Amorphoplanes digitatis: one gene and its partner. The protein of the gene in region 1 interacts with the protein of each later gene in a pairwise test. Links are inferred from orthologs where the notes say so. Each region holds a gene or a part of one and is shown on either strand. Other genes may lie near its edges.

Region 1 (5,158 bases):
AGGTCCCCGTCGGAGATGGTGTCGAGCTGCCTCAGGAACAGGTCGGTGCCGCCGCGCACCCAGTCCCGCGCGGTCACTCCGCGCGTGCCCGGTTCGTGAGCCGGCCGAGTCCACCGATCTCGGTGACCAGGAGTGCTCCGTCGGTCAGATAGCGAGGCGGCTTGCGGGCATGTCCGACACCGCCGGGGGTTCCGGTGGCTATGACGTCGCCGGGCCGCAGCGTGATGATCGTGGAGATGTACCGAACCAGCGCCACCGGATCGAAGACGAGGTCGGAGGTGTCCGCCTTCTGCACCATCTCGCCGTCGACCGAGGCGGACAGCGGCAGGGCCGGCCGGACGCCGCCCGGTAGCTCGTCCGGGGTGACAAGGACCGGGCCGAGCGGCGTGGTCGCCTCGAACGTCTTGCCCTGTGTCCATTCCGTGGTCCGATACTGCCAGTCGCGCATGGTCACATCGTTGAGCACGGTGAAGCCGACGATCGCCCGGATCGCTGCCTCCTCGTCCGCCCGCCGGACGGGATGGCCGATCACGATCGCGAGTTCGGCCTCCCAGTCCACCGCCGCTGACTCGGGCGGTAACAGGATCTCATCGCCGGCGCCGATCAGCGCATCTGCGAACTTCGTGAACAGCGTCGGGTACTCCGGCAGGTCGCGACCCATCTCCAGAATGTGATTGCGGTAGTTCAGTCCCACGCAGAGCACCTTGCCGGGAGACAGCACAACCGGGGCGTACTCCCGCTCCGCCAAGCCGTGCTCCGGTCCGGACGCTGCGGCGGCAACGGCCGGCCAGTCGTCGTCGGCGAGCAGGGCGCCGACGTCGGTGTGCCCGGTCTCGACGGCGGTCGCGCCGTCGATGCGGATCGCGCGGGTGCCCTGGGGGGTGCGGATCGTCGCGAGTCTCATCAGCTCTCCACCTGCTCGGCCGGGTGTGTGCGGAGCAGGGACAGTCGCTCCAGGATCGGCGCGTCCGAGACGGCGAACAGATCCAGGCCGGTGTGCGTACGAAGGGACACGTCCGTCCAGGACGGGATCGCGACGACATCGCCGTGCGTCAGCGAATGCTCGGCGCCGTTGAGGACCACCGTGCCCGTACCCTCGAACACCTGCCAGACGGACGACGCGGTGGTCCGGCCGGGCCTGCTCACCGCACCGGCCCGCAGCCGGTGCATCTCGGTGCGCATCGTGGTGAGCGCGTCCCCTCCGGTCGTGGGGTTGGTGAACCGGACAGCCGCATGTCCCGCTTCGACGACGCCGGGATGCCCTTCGTCCTCCAGCTCCAGCTGGGCGGTCAGAGCCGCGTCCGTGTGCGCCCACCGGTACGCCATCAGCGGGGACGACGGTTGTGCTCCGACGGCCGAGACGGGGGTGAGACCGGGACCGCCCCAGAGACGTTCGCCGCGACTGCGGGCCGGCGTCGTGGTGTCGCGGACGACATCCGGTCCGAACTCGAAGAATCCCTGGTCGGTGGTGGCGACGAAGGGGATGTCGAGTCCGTCCAGCCACGTCATCGGGACGTCGGAGACATTCTGGTGGCCGTGGAACCGCCACCCGGGCGTCAGCAGGAGGTCGCCGCGCCGCATCGCGACCGGGTCACCGTCGACGACCGTCCACACGCCCTCGCCTTCGAGCACGAATCGGAACGCCGTCTGGGTGTGCCGATGCTCGGGCGCGTTCTCCCGCGGCCCCAGGTACTGGATCGCCGCCCAGAGCGTGGGGGTGGCATACGGGTCACCGGGGAGGCCGGGATTGCCGAGACCGATGGCGCGACGCTCGCCACCACGTCCGACCGGCACGAGCTCGGCGCTGCGGGCGGCCAGCGGGTACAGGTCCGCCCACCGCCACAGGTGCGGCACCGCCCTGGGTTCCGGTGCGAACGGCATCAGTCCCTCGCGGGTCCGCCACAGCGGTGTCATGCCGGCGGCGTCGAAGTCGCGGTACAGCGCGGCGAGCTTCGCCTGATGCTCGGGGGTGTCGAAGCCGCTGGCAGCGGCGCCCCCAGAGGTCTGGTCGAGCGTGGTCATGCTGCCCTCCTCGGGTCTGGTCGTGTGATTGATCTAGCGGGATCATGGGTTGCGGAGCCGGGCCGCGACGTCTGCCCGTAGCGCCTTCTTGTCGACCTTGCCGACCTTCGTGGCGGCGATCTCGTCGACCACCTCCAGGCGGTCCGGCATCTTGTAGCGCGCCACGCCTTCGGCGGTCATGGTCGCGCGAATCTCATCCAGGGTCAGCGCGGTGCCCGGTTTGAGGACCGCGTAGAGGCACACCCGCTCGCCCAGCTCGGGATCCGGCATCGCGACGGCAGCCACCTGAGCCACCTGCGGCAGTCGGTAGACGAGGTTCTCGACCTCCTCGGCGCTGATCTTTTCGCCACCTCGGTTGATCATGTCCTTGTCACGGCCCTCGACGACGAGATTCCCGTCGGGCAGCCGGCGGACGATGTCGCCGGATCGGTACCAGCCGTCCTCGGTGAAGGCCCGCGCGTTCTGCTCGGCCGCGCGGTAGTAGCCACGTGGGGTGTAGGGACCCCGGGTCAAGAGCGACCCGAGGGTGCCGTCGGCCACGTCCCTGTCGAACTCGTCGACTATTCGCACCTCGTCGCCAGGGCTCAACGGACGGCCCTGGGTGCGGCACACGACGCCGTCGGGGTCGTCGAGCCGGGTGTAGTTGAGCAGGCCCTCGGCCATCCCGAAGACCTGCTGCAGGCGGCAGCCGAGTACCGGGCGCACCTGGCGGGCCACCTCGTCGGCGAGCCGTGCACCACCGACCTGCAGAAGGTTCAGGCTGCGCAGCTGCGTCGCGCCGTGGTCGGCGGCGTGCAGTAGCCACCGTTGCGCGACGGCGGGGACCGCCGCCGTCGCCGTCACGCCTTCGGCCTCGATCGCGGCGAACGCCCTCTCCGGTTCGGGTGAGGGCAGCATCACCACGGTGCCGCCGGCCAGGAGCGTGCCGAGGATGCCGGGGCAGGCCAGGGGAAAGTTGTGTCCCGCGGGCAGAGTCACAAGGTAAACCGTGTCCCGGCCGAGGCCGCACAGTTCCGCGCTGGCGTGTGCGTTGTAGGCGTAGTCGTCGTGGGTGCGTGCGATGAGTTTCGGCAGGCCGGTCGTGCCGCCGGACAGCAGGAAGACGGCGACGTCCCGCGAACCGGGTTGGTCGTTGTCCCAGCGGGCCCGTGCCTTGGCCGGTTCGGCGGGTGGGCCGGCGAGTCGGGTGAGGTCGCTGGATCCGGCACGGACGTTGTCGCCGACCACCAGGAGATGCTCGAGGGTGGCCGAGCCGCTCATGAGCTCCGCGGCCATCGCCTCGTGGTCGAAGCCGCGGAGGCGGTCCGGAACGGCGATAGCCCGGGCTTCGCTGTGCTCCACGAGGTATCGCAGCTCGTGCTGCCGATGTGCGGGGAGCGCCATCACGGGGACGATGCCGGCTCGCAGGCACGCCAGGGTCAGCACGACGAACTGCCAGCAGTTCGGCAGCTGCATCACGATCCGGTCGCCGCGCACGAGTCCGAGCTCGTCCACCAGCCGACCGGCGAGCGCGTCGCTGCGCAGGATGAGTTCGGCGTGGTCCAGCCGGACGTCTCCGTCGACGAGCGCGACGTGTGTGGCGCGCGCATCGGCCGCTGCCCACAGTTCAGCGCCCAGCGAGAGGCCACGCCACCAGCCGTGCGCGACGTAGTCGCGGACGGCGTCCTCCGGCCAGGGGACAACGCCCTCGGATATCGCGGTGACGTTGGTGGACTCGGTCATGTCAGGGCACCTCCTCGAACGAGACGACGGCGTCGAGAGCCAGGATGCCGTCGGCGGTGATGCGCAACGGATTGATTTCGACGGACTCGAGCCGGCCGTCGGCCACGAGCAGATCGCCGAGGACGGCGAGAATCCTTCCGACCGCGCCCCGGTCCACGAACGGGCCGCCCCGGAAGCCGTCCAGCAGCGCCCGCCCGACCAGCTCATCCAGCAATTCGGCGGCTTCGGAGGCGAAGAGCGGCGCCGGTGCGGTGGCGACGTCGGCCAGGGCCTCCGCCAGCACCCCGCCGAGGCCGACAAGGACGACCGGGCCGAACACCGGGTCGCGGGTGGCGCCTACGATCAGATCGATCCCCGGACCGGCCTGCTTCTCGACCAGGAATCGCTGGGCGCCGGCGGCGTGCAGGGCGTCGAGCGCGCGGTCGAGTTCGGCTGGGTCCCGGATGCCGAGGTGGACTCCGCTGATGTCGCTCTTGTGGACGACGGCAGCGTCCAGCAGCTTGACGACGACCGGCCCGCCCAGCGCGATCAGAGCGGCATGTGCCTCGTCCCGGGAGTCGCAGGCGGCTCGTGCGAGCGTGCCGATCCCCAGGATACCGAGGAGAGCCTTCGCCGCGTCCTCGTCGAACTCGGTGCGCGCGAGAGCATCGCGCACTCTCGGATCGGACTCGGCGGGGGTGCTCGGCTGCCGCAGCCGACCGGCGGCACGGGCACGCGCCTGCGCGTCATGGACCAGCGCGGTCACCGCGGTGGTCAATGCGGCCGGGCTGCTCAGCGTGGGGATGCCGAGCGGCAGCAGAGCGTCCCGGATCGCGGCCACCTCGGTCGCGGGGCCGCCGGTGGCGACAAGCGCGGCCATGGATCCGGCCGCCGCGAAAGCTGCCGGCAGATCGAGCGAGTCCGGTTCCGCAAGCGCGTACACGCTCACCACGTCGATGGCGGGATCGGCGGCGACCGCGGCCAGCACGCCGGGAAAGGTCTCCCCCGGCCGGCCGGTGTCCACTGGGTTCGCCTGATAGGTCAGCGCGGGCAGCAGCGCGCTCAGGCGATCGCGGGTGTCCCCGGCCAGGGTCGGTACGTGCACGCCGGTTCCGGCCAACCCGTCGGCGTGCAGCAGCCCCGGGCCCGCCTGGGCTGTCACCACGGCCACGCCCGGCCGCGAGGCGGCGGGGAGCCGGATCAGGGACAGCGCGGTGACGGCGTCGACCAGTGCTCTCTCGTCGTCCACCACGACGGCGCCCGCCTGGCGCAGTGCGGCACGCGTGACCCGCCAGGAGGTCGCGAGAGCGCCCGTGTGGGACCGCGCGAAATCGGCGACGTCGTTTCTGCCCACGACGAGAGCTACGACGGGCACCCGGGCACAGAGCGCCTCGACTGCCGAGGCGAGCGCCGGCCCGTCGGCGACGGATTCCAC
Region 2 (5,113 bases), 360 kb from region 1 along the record:
CCGCCCTGGCCCGTACGGCGCCGCCGACGCCGAGCCGGTCGAGGGCGTCGAATCCGTTGGGTCCGATCTGGATGCCCGCGCCGAGCTCGCCGAAGGCGTCGCGGCGCTCCAGGACGACCGCGCGGTGACCGTGGCGGGTCAGGCTCAGCGCGGCGGCGAGCCCACCTATGCCGCCGCCGGCGATCAGTACTGTCGACATCGAGGACCCTCCAGCGCTCATGTGCCGAGCAGGGACGGAACCGGGCGCACACCGGCGGTCAGCCGGACCAGCGCGTCGCGGATGACGCACAGGCCGTCCTCGGTCAGCACGGACTCGGCGTGGAACTGCATGGAGCCGAAGAGCGGCCCGCGCAGCGCGTGGACCTCGCCGGTCGCCGCGTCCCGGCTGACCTCGACTTCGCCGAACGCGGTGTACAGCTCCGTGGTCACCGGCGGGCAGCGCAGGGCGAAGGTGTTGTAGAAGCCGGCCCGGATGCGCCGGCCGAAGAGGTCGATCTCCCGTTGGGTGCCCTGGTTGGGGACCTGGCACCGGACGAGCTCGAGCCCCAGCAGCGAACCGAGGACCTGATGGCTCAGGCAGACCGCGAGGAAGGGCTTGCTCGTGCTGAGCAGTTCCCGTACGTCGTCGCGCAGCCGGGCGATCTTGGGATGGCCGATGTGCTGCGGGTCGCCCGGCCCCGGCCCCATGATGACCAGATCGTGCTCCGCGAACGTGTAGATCTGGTCGAAGCGGCGTACCTGCACGGTCAGGCCCAGCGAGCGCAGCAACTGGTCGAGCATCGCCGTGAAGGTGTCCTCGGCGTCCACGACGAGGACGCTGCGGCCGGCCAGTTCCGGTGCGAGCGGGCGTACGGCCGGGCCCGCCGACGTCGGGTGCAGCCAGTGCGCGGCGAGGTTCTCGTTGCGCCGCGCCAGCGCGCGGCGCACCTCGGGGTTCTCGGCGAACCGGCGCCCCGATCCGAGCGCGGCCAGCAGTCCCTCGGCCTTCGCGCGGGTCTCGGCGACTTCCGCCTGCGGATCGGAGTGACGGACCAGGGTCGCGCCGACCCCGATCCGCAGGTGGCCGGCGGAGCTGATGTCGGCGGTGCGGATCAGGATCGAGGAGTCCAGCCGCCGGCCACCCGTCGAGTCCCGGCCGATGAGGGCGGCCACTCCGCCGTAATATCCCCGGCCCTGCGGCTCGTAGCGGTCGATGACCCGGCAGGCGCTCTCCAGGGGACTGCCGGTCACCGTCGGGGCGAACAGGGTCTCGCGCAGGATCTCCCGTACGTCGCGCCTGGTGCGGCCCTCGATGTGATATTCGGTGTGCGCGAGCCGCGCCATCTCCTTCAGGCCGGGCCCGACCGCCCGCACCCCGTCGCAGATCCGGGCCATCATCTTCAGCTCCTCGTCCAGCACCATGTACAGCTCGTCGGTCTCCTTGCGGTCGGCGAGGAAGTCCAGCAGCGACACCAGGCTCGCGCCCGACGCCGGGTACCGGTAGGTGCCGCTGATGGGGTTCATCACCGCGACCCCGTCGGCGAGGCTGATGTGGCGCTCGGGGGTCGCGCCGACGAATGTCCGATCCGGCGTGTGGACGAGGAACGTCCAGTACGAGCCCTGTTCCTGCTCCACCAGCCGGCGGAAGAAGGCCAGGACCGCGCCGGGAGTGCAGTGGCCGATGTCGGCGAGGAACGAGCGCTTGATGACGAAGTTCGACCCCTCTCCCCGGCCGATCTCGTCGCCGATGACCTTCCGCACGATCTCGGCGTAGCCGGCGTCATCGGGCTCGAATCGTGCGCCGTGCAGGGTGACGGGTACGTCCTCGATCCGGCACAGCGCCTCCGCCAGCGGGAGTGAGGCCTGCGCGCGTACCGTCATCGCGAGCAGCGGGGTGCCGTCGTCGGGGGCGCGGTAGCCGCGTTCCCGGATCTGCCGGTAGGGAATGAGCGCCAGCACCTCGTGCCCGCGGCCGGGCGTGCCGCCCGCCTCCGGCGATTCCGGTATCGGCAGGTCGTCGAGGGTGTTCACCTGAGCCAGATCGCCCACCAGCATCTCCAGGCGGCCGGCCGCCTCCGACTCCGGCCGATGAAGCAGCGCGTACGCCGGGTGCTCTCCCGCCAGGACCCGGCGCAGAAGCTCGTGCCCGGTCATGTGTGCCTCCCGATGCCGGCCGCGACCGCGCTGTCCGCTTCCAGGCCGGTGAGCAGCCGGTCGGTGGTGGCTACCACGGCGCACCGTCCGGCGGCGTACTCCAGCGCCATCCGGTGGTGCTCCGGCCTGAAGTCGGCGACCGCGTCGGCCGCCAGGAAGGCCTGGATGTCGTTGGTGAAGGCCTCGCAGGCCGTCATGAGGACTCCCACGTGTGCGTACACGCCGCAGACGAGAAGTTGATCGCGCCCGGCCCGCCGCATCCGCTCCAGCAGGTCGGTCTTGTGGAAGGCGCTGTAGCGCCACTTGGTGAAGATCCAATCGTCCGGCTCCGGGGTGAGGCCGTCGGTGACCTCGCGGTGCGCCGCGTCGATGGTCATCCCCGGCCCCCAGAAGTCCACGAGCAGTCCGCGTTGTCGCGGAGTCATGCCGCCGGGCTGCATCGTGTACGCCACGGGCGTACCCGTGCGCGTGCACGCCCGCCGCAGCCGGATGATGTTGCTGGTCATTTCGGTGAGCGGCGAGCCGCCCTGTGGAAAGGGCCGGAGGAAGTACTTCTGCATGTCGTGGATCAACAAGACCGCCCGTGCGGGGTCGGGTTGCCACGTCGCGATCTGCTCGGGGAGCTCATCGGCGCCCGGCATGGGATACGACTCGATAATGGGTAGGCCTGCCACTGCCTCTTCCTTACTTCCTCTCACCTGATCCGGGCTCAGACGCCGAGCGACGCGCCGCCGTCCACCGTGAGGGTCTGTAGCGTGATGTGCCCGGCCCGGTCCGACAGCAGGAAGGCCGTCGCCTCGGCGATGTCCTCGGGGGTCGCTATCTTCCGCAGCGGGATGCCGACGCGGTACTCCGAGGGCGTCCCCTCGATGGAAGTCTCCGGACCCTGGTCCGCGCTCCACAACTGGCTGAGCATCGGCGTGTCGGTCGAGCCCGGAGCGATCACATTGCACCGGATGCCGTGACCGGAGACCTCCAGCCCGAGTGACTTGGTGAACATCGCGGCCGCGGCCTTGGACGCGGCGTAGGCGGACATGCCGGTACGTGGTGTTCCGGCGGCGTTGGAGATGATGGTCACCACCGTTCCCGAACGGCGTCGCACCATCTTGGCCACCACGGCACGGGATACGAAGAAGACGCCGTTGACGTTGGTGGCGAAGGTGTCGGTCCAGTCGCCGTCCGACAGCGAGATCCCCTCACCGGTACGCAGAATGCCCGCCGCGTTCACCAGCAGCTCGATGGGGCCGACGGTCCGTTCGGCCGCGGCGACCGCCGCATCGACCTCGGCGCCCGATGAGACGTCCGCCGCGAAGGCGTAGACGGGAAGCCCGTCCTCCGCCTGGCGTTTGACGGTCAGCCGGAGCGCTTCCTCGTCCTTGTCCATCGCCGCGACCGAAGCGCCCCGAGTGGCGAGGGTCCGGGTCACCGAAGCGCCGATACCACCCGCGGCGCCGGTCACCAGGGCGGCCTTCCCCGCGAATTCCAATATGGTCATATGTGGTCCCCCGTCGTATGTGGTGTTATGGCGTGCAACCTCGGCCGGCACCCGCGGGCACCGGTTCCGCCGGCCAGGCCGGCCACCGTGCGCCGTCCGGGACATCGATGGCGAATTCATCCGCCAGAACCCGGGCGAGCTCCTCCTGGCTGCCGAGTACGCGCTGCTCGCGCGTTCCGTCCGCGTTGAACTTGAACAGCTTCCGGCCGGCGAGGCCGAGATGTCCGTCGGGCCGGGCGATGCCTACATACAGGTCCTGCCGCGCCGGCGAGACGGGATTGGTCGCGACGTGCCAGTTGATGACGGAGATGTCGATCTCCTCGAACGGTTCCAGGGTGAACTCGTACTGTTCGACCCAGGCGCTGGGCCTCAGGGTCTGCAACACCCACGCGTCGGCGAGCCCGGTGCGCGGCGTGCGGTACAGACGGAAACGCCGGCCGTCCTGCACCGACTCGACACCGTCCAGCAGCGGAACCGCTTGCAGCAGCGCGGTCGGCAGTCCGAAGCCGACGTCGGCGAGGTACGGAACCTGCTCACCGGGCACGTGCACCAGCAACAGCATGTGGGTACGGGGCAGCCTGCTCTGGCCGAGCGCGAGGGCCAGTACCCGGCCGGTCAGGTAGGTGACCCGAAAGCCGATGCTCCGCAACGCCGCGGCGAGCAGGGTGTTGTGCTCGTAGCAGGAGCCGCCGCGGCGACCGCGCAGAACCTTCTCCTCCAAGGCGGACAGCGCCAGGGGCGGGACACTGTGAAAGAGAAAGACGTCCATGTTCTCAAAGGGAATGCTCAGGGCGTGTGCGCGATGCACCGCCCGCAACGTGGCACTGTCGGCGGCATATGCCCCGCGCCAACCGATGCGCCGGAGATAGCCGTCGAGATCAAAGTCATGGTTCTTTTCGGTCATGCCGCCCCCTCGTAGGATCCGGCCACAGGCCGACCGACACCCCAGGCCCTTGACGTGTCGCACCACAGGTCAGGGCATACGCCGGCCAGTGCGAAATCGAGCCTTGCCGCGAAGTCGTCGTTTCGAGAATCGGGGATGTCGGGTCTGTGGAATTGACGAACTGCAACGCAGGAACCGCGCTCCAAGCCACCATCAGCGTCGCGGTTCTACCGCGGCTGAATCGCGCCGCCGACCCGCCCAAGTCGGCCGCAGGCGATCCGCCACCAGGTAGACAACGCTGCCCCGCCGACGATAGCGGGGCAGCCTCGATCTGCAGTTGATCGACATGCCCGAAATGCTCAAAAAAAGACCTGTCTGGCGTTAATGGGGTATTCGATGCGTCAGGAACGGGCGATGCTGTCGTAGGCGGCCGTTGCCGAAGCGGCGTGCCGCACCATTGCGGAGATGGCGCGCTCCCGGACGAGGAAGACGACCCTGCCGCGCGGAACCACGGCGACGAAGGGGATGTTCCCGGCGCCGTCCTTGACGGCGACGGCTCCGGCCGGCAGGCCCTTCACGCGGATCCGGTTGACTCCGCTGTC

Evidence for each region.
Region 2: the proteins of BJ971_RS28105 (region 1) and BJ971_RS26805 interact in binary tests that used the Escherichia coli proteins (3 or more experiments, as listed by UniProt). The link is inferred for Amorphoplanes digitatis from one-to-one orthologs.

Annotation. Positions count from the first base shown.
Region 1 is NZ_JACHNH010000001.1:6,456,855-6,462,012, forward strand. Bases 1,405-4,259 are described here. They hold BJ971_RS28105 ((2,3-dihydroxybenzoyl)adenylate synthase), read right to left. Parts: upstream 3,745-4,259; coding sequence 2,065-3,744; downstream 1,405-2,064. Other genes in these bases: BJ971_RS28100 (cupin domain-containing protein), read right to left, coding at 1,405-2,022; BJ971_RS28110 (acetate--CoA ligase family protein), read right to left, coding at 3,746-4,259. In the rest of the region: BJ971_RS28090 (maleylpyruvate isomerase family mycothiol-dependent enzyme), read right to left, coding at 1-77; BJ971_RS28095 (fumarylacetoacetate hydrolase family protein), read right to left, coding at 74-904; more of BJ971_RS28100, read right to left, coding at 904-1,404; more of BJ971_RS28110, read right to left, coding at 4,260-5,158. UniProt on the Escherichia coli protein: Involved in the biosynthesis of the siderophore enterobactin (enterochelin), which is a macrocyclic trimeric lactone of N-(2,3-dihydroxybenzoyl)-serine.
Region 2 is NZ_JACHNH010000001.1:6,093,671-6,098,783, reverse strand. What follows is about bases 953-3,762. They hold BJ971_RS26805 (isochorismatase family protein), read right to left. Parts: upstream 2,775-3,762; coding sequence 2,130-2,774; downstream 953-2,129. Other genes in these bases: BJ971_RS26795 (arylamine N-acetyltransferase family protein), read right to left, coding at 3,654-3,762; BJ971_RS26800 (2,3-dihydro-2,3-dihydroxybenzoate dehydrogenase), read right to left, coding at 2,843-3,628; BJ971_RS26810 (anthranilate synthase family protein), read right to left, coding at 953-2,133. In the rest of the region: BJ971_RS26815 (3-hydroxybenzoate 6-monooxygenase), read right to left, coding at 1-199; more of BJ971_RS26810, read right to left, coding at 217-952; more of BJ971_RS26795, read right to left, coding at 3,763-4,532; BJ971_RS26790 (hypothetical protein), read right to left, coding at 4,913-5,113. UniProt on the Escherichia coli protein: Involved in the biosynthesis of the siderophore enterobactin (enterochelin), which is a macrocyclic trimeric lactone of N-(2,3-dihydroxybenzoyl)-serine.